Regions from separate parts of the Nonomuraea sp. NPDC049486 genome, predicted to be linked through region 2. Evidence: riboswitches for the same ligand, from Rfam matches in the RefSeq annotation. Region 2 holds a riboswitch; the other holds the start of a gene.
The links. A riboswitch is a leader RNA that binds a small molecule or an ion and turns the genes downstream of it on or off. The one in region 2 is predicted to bind guanidine.

Region 1: another riboswitch for guanidine. It lies ahead of AB0K05_RS29755 (multidrug efflux SMR transporter); the one in region 2 lies ahead of AB0K05_RS38235 (SMR family transporter).

The regions. Positions count from the first base shown of each region.
Region 1 covers NZ_JBFAPV010000011.1:151,304-153,679, reverse strand. The annotation lists gene AB0K05_RS29760 (hypothetical protein) at 26-355, opposite strand; gene AB0K05_RS29755 (multidrug efflux SMR transporter) at 479-802, opposite strand; guanidine-III (ykkC-III) riboswitch at 822-887, opposite strand; gene AB0K05_RS29750 (DUF1275 family protein) at 1,039-1,692, shown strand; gene AB0K05_RS29745 (tripartite tricarboxylate transporter permease) at 1,676-2,376, opposite strand, start outside.
Region 2 covers NZ_JBFAPV010000019.1:4,013-6,388, reverse strand. The annotation lists gene AB0K05_RS38245 (serine hydrolase domain-containing protein) at 1-102, opposite strand, end outside; gene AB0K05_RS38240 (hypothetical protein) at 122-1,102, opposite strand; gene AB0K05_RS38235 (SMR family transporter) at 1,144-1,458, opposite strand; guanidine-III (ykkC-III) riboswitch at 1,491-1,556, opposite strand; gene AB0K05_RS38230 (ATP-dependent RecD-like DNA helicase) at 1,698-2,376, shown strand, end outside.

The DNA of each region.
Region 1 (2,376 bases), on a different contig from region 2:
ACGCCTCCTCCCGCGCTTCCCTGACCTAGTCGTTTTCGGTGAACACCTGCTCGCGGCGCTTGCGGATGGCCGGGAGGACGGTGATGACCAGGGCCGCCGCCGTCAGGGCCAGGAGCGTCGCGGAGATCGGGCGGGTGAGGAAGACCGTCGCGTCGCCGCGGGAGATGATCAGCGCCCGCCGCGGGTTGTCCTCCAGCAGCGGCCCGATGACGAAACCGAGCAGGAGCGGCGCCGGCTCGCAGCCGCACTTGATCAGGACGTAGCCCAGGAGCCCGAAGAACATGATCGCGTAGACGTCGAACGCGTTGAACCTCAGGCCGCGGTCGGCCAGCTCCTCGTAGGTGCGGCGGACCACGGCGAACAGCAGCCGCTCCGGCGAGATCGGCTCCCGCCCCGGGATCTGCGTAACCGCTGCCTGAGCTCGTCCACGAACGACTGGTTGCCGGGCATCGGAAAGGCGTCCTCGGATCCGGGCCCGTCAGTGGCCCCCGCTCGCCAGGTTGAGGCCGACGACGCCGGCGATGATGAGGGTGATCGAGGCGAGCTTCAGGAGGGACACGCTCTCTCCCAGCAGGATCATGCCCAGCGCGGCGGTCCCGACCGCGCCGATGCCTGTCCAGACGGCATAGGCCGTACCGACGTCGAGGGTCTTGAGTGCGAGCGCGAGCAGACCGAAGCTGAGCACGGCGAAGACGACGAAACCGATGCTCGGCAGCAAGTGCGAGAACCCGTTGCTCTGCTTGAGCGCGTAGGCCATGGCGATCTCGAAGAGACCCGCGGCGACCAGCATGATCCAAGCCATGACGGCTCCTTCCATGAAAGGAGCGTCGTCTTTGCAGGCCGGGTACGGCGCGTCTCGTCCGGGCGGACCCATGGTCGGGCTCGCACTTCCGACAACGGCGGCGACCGCGCCCGCATTCCATCGGCCGCGCGTGTCAGGCATGTGGTGGCGCTTCGTGGTGGAATGGGTACGGAGCGTGACGTCGGGTGTGGGGAGGGTGCGATGCGGGACGGTCGTGGGCCCGTGACGCGCCGCTGATGGGGCGCGAGCGGCTGGACCTTCCGCTCACCGCCATGGCCGTGGTCCTCACCATCGGCACCGGAGCGGTCGACGCGGCCAGCTTCATCCGGCTCGGCGGGGTGTTCAGCAGTGTCATGACCGGCAACCTGGTGGTGTCCGGCTACGCGATCGGCACCGCCGACCTCGCGCACCTGCTCACCACCGTCACCGCGGTCATCGGGTACGTGCTGGGGGTCGCCGCCGGCACCGGCGTCGCGGGCCGCGGCGGGATGATCGCGGTGCTCGGTGCGGAGCTGCTCGCGCTGGTGGCGTTCGCGGTGGGCTGGGAGGTGACCGGTGGCCGCCCGTCCGCCGTGGCGCTGCACGTCCTGCTGGTTCTGACGGCGATGGCCATGGGGTTGCAGAGCGCGGCGATGCGCGCCCTGGGCGGCCGCCGGGCGGTGTCGACGACGTACCTGACGGGGACGCTGACCGGCGTCATCGCCGCCCTGCTCACCTCCGGCGGCCTGGCGGGGGCCATGGTGCGCGACATCGCCATCCTGACGGCGGTCGTGGTCGGGGCGGCGGCGGGGACCCTGGTGGTCACGCTGGTCCCCGCCGCGCTGCCGGCCATCCCGCTCGTCACCGTGCTCGCCGCCCTCACGATGGCCGGGCTCACTCGTCCTCGGTGAACACCTGCTCGCGGCGCTTGCGGATCGCCGGGAGGACGGAGAGGGCGAGCGCCGCCACCGACAGGGCCAGGAGCGCCGCGGAGATCGGCCGGGTCAGGAAGACCGACGCGTCGCCGCGGGAGATGATCAGCGCCCGCCGCAGGTTCTCCTCCAGCAGGGGGCCGAGGACGAAGCCGAGCAGCAGCGGGGCCGGCTCGCAGCCGCACTTGATCAGGATGTAGCCCAGGAGCCCGAAGAGCACGATCGCGTAGACGTCGTAGGCGTTGAACCCCAGGGAGTACGTGCCGATCGAGGCGAACAGGATGATCATCGGGAACAGCACCTGGTACGGGATGCGCAGCATGCGCACCCACATGCCGATCAGCGGCAGGTTCAGCAGCACGAGCAGCACGTTGCCGATCCACATCGACGCGATCAGGCCCCAGAACAGCGCGGGCTCGTCGGTGATGACGTTCGGGCCGGGGGTGATGCCGTGCACGATGAACGCGCCGATCATCAGCGCCATCACCGGGTGGGCCGGCAGGCCCAGGGTGAGCAGCGGGATGAACGACGTCTGCGCCGCGGCGTTGTTCGCCGACTCGGGGCCGGCGACGCCCTCGATCGCGCCGTGCCCGAACTCCTGCGGCCGCTTCGAGATCCGCTTCTCGACGGCGTACGAGGTGAACGAGGCCAGCACGTGGCCGC
Region 2 (2,376 bases):
ACGCACCACCGCCGCCATGATCGAGGGGATCCGCGACTCGCTCTGTTCGACGGCCAGGCGGCGCATCAGCGCGCGGGCCGTCACCTGTCCCACCTGAGTCATGAACAGCAAGCCTAGGGGGTCAGCGCGGCTCGGCGGCGTCGAAGGCGTCCAGGATCAGCGCGCTGGCGTCCAGCCCCCGCGCCGTGGCGCCCAGCCGCGGCACCTCGATGGGCCCCGGCCAGGTGTGACCGCCGCCGCCGACCGTGTACAACCGGACGTCCGCCCCCGCCGCGCACCCGTCCCACGCACGCAGCTCGACCGACCGTACGGGAGAGCTCACCCGCGGCTCCGGGCAGCCGAGCGCCTCCGCCCACCCCTCGGCGCTCCGGCGCACCGGCGGCAGCTTCACCATGTCGGCCAGCTTGCGCAGGTCACCGGTGGCGTCCCGCAGCGGATGCCCGCCCCCGTACGGGACGGTCCGGTCGGCGGTGCCGTGGAAGGACACCAGCGTCACCGGCGGCGGCTCCGGGCACGGCCGCACCAGGCTCAGCCCGGCCACCGCCGCCACTCCGGCCAGCCGCCCATCCATCGAGCACGCCAGCGCCGCCGCCATCCCGCCCCCGTACGACAGCCCGGCCGCGAACTGGCGCCGCCGGTCCACGCACAACTCCTGCTCCAGCCGGTCCAGCAGCGCCCCCAGGAACCCGGTGTCGTCGGGCCCGAACCCGTTCGGCAGCGTCCAGGCGAGCCTGCCCTTGGCCACCTGCGGGGTGGCCACGACGTAGCCGCGCTCGGCGCCCACCCGCGGCAGCCGGCTGTAGGCGGCCTGCTCACGCGCGCTGGAACCCAGCCCGTGCAGGTTCAGCAGCACCGGATGCGGGCCGTCCCCCTCGGGCAGCGCCAGCAGGAACACCCGCTCCAGCCCGCCGAACTCGATCGTGTGCCGCCCCTCCGCGAGCCGCGGCCCGCCCGCGCAGCCGTCCGGCGGGGGAGCGGCGGTGGGGACGGCGGTGGGCGCGGCCGACGGCCGCTCCGGCGTCCGCCCGGAACAGCCGGCGGCCGTCACCACCACCAGCATCGCCGTCAGCAGCGCCACGCCGACGCCCCGCCCTCCGCCCATGGCACCTCCCGCCCTCCCCAGGCAGTCCGCGGGAGATCCCGTCAGGACACCAACCTCAGCCCCACCACACCCGCGACGATCAGCATCAGGCACACCAGCCGGGCGGCCGTGACCGCCTCACCGAGGAACACCATCCCGTACACCGCGGTGCAGACCGCGCCGATCCCCACCCACACCGCGTAACCCGTGCCGACCGGGATCGTCCGCAGCGCGTACCCCAGCCCCGCCATGCTGACCGCCAGCGCCGCCACGAACAGCAGCGCGGGACGCAACCGCGACAACCCCTGCGACGAAGCCAGAGCCGCCGCCCACACCGCTTCCAGCACCCCGGACACGACCAGCACGATCCACGCCACGACACGCACCTCCGCAGGAGAACAGACCAAGGTCCACGTCGTCTTGTCATGCCGGGTACGACGCGCTCGTCCGGGGCGTGACCCGCAGCGGGCAGCCACCCGCCACGCTACCAGCCGCCCCCCGCCGCGCCGGGGGAGGTGTCGCGGCGGTGAAGATCTGTCCTAGTCTCCTCCGTGTGGGCAGGCCTGAAGAGAGCCGGGACGGCGGCTCCAAAGACGTCGGCACCAACCTGAACGCCGTGCTCGAACGCATCACCTACGCCGACGAGGACAGCGGCTACACCATCGCGCGCGTCACCACCGGCCGCTCCGCCACCGAACTGCTCACCGTCGTCGGCCCCCTGCTCGGCGCCCAGGTGGGGGAGTCGCTCCGGCTGACCGGCCGCTGGACCTCCCACCCCCGCTACGGCCGCCAGTTCGAGGTCTGGTCCTACACCACCGTCCTGCCCGCCACCGTCCAGGGCATCCGCCGCTACCTCGGCTCCGGCCTCATCAAAGGCATCGGCCCCAAAATGGCCGAACGGATCGTCGACCACTTCGGCACCGCCACCCTCGACGTCATCGAGAAGGAACCCGCCCGCCTGACCGAAGTGCCCGGCCTCGGCCCCAAACGCACCCGCATGATCGCCGACGCCTGGGAAGAACAGAAGATCATCAAAGAGGTGATGGTGTTCCTCCAGGGCGTCGGCGTGTCCACCTCCATCGCCGTGCGCATCTTCAAGCAGTACGGCGAACGCAGCGTCGAAGTCGTGCGCACCGAACCGTACCGGCTGGCCGACGACGTGTGGGGGATCGGCTTCAAGACCGCCGACACCATCGCCCAGGCCGTCGGCATCCCGCACGACAGCCCCGAACGCGTCAAGGCCGGACTGCGCTACACCCTGTCCCAGGCCGCCGACGACGGCCACTGCTACCTGC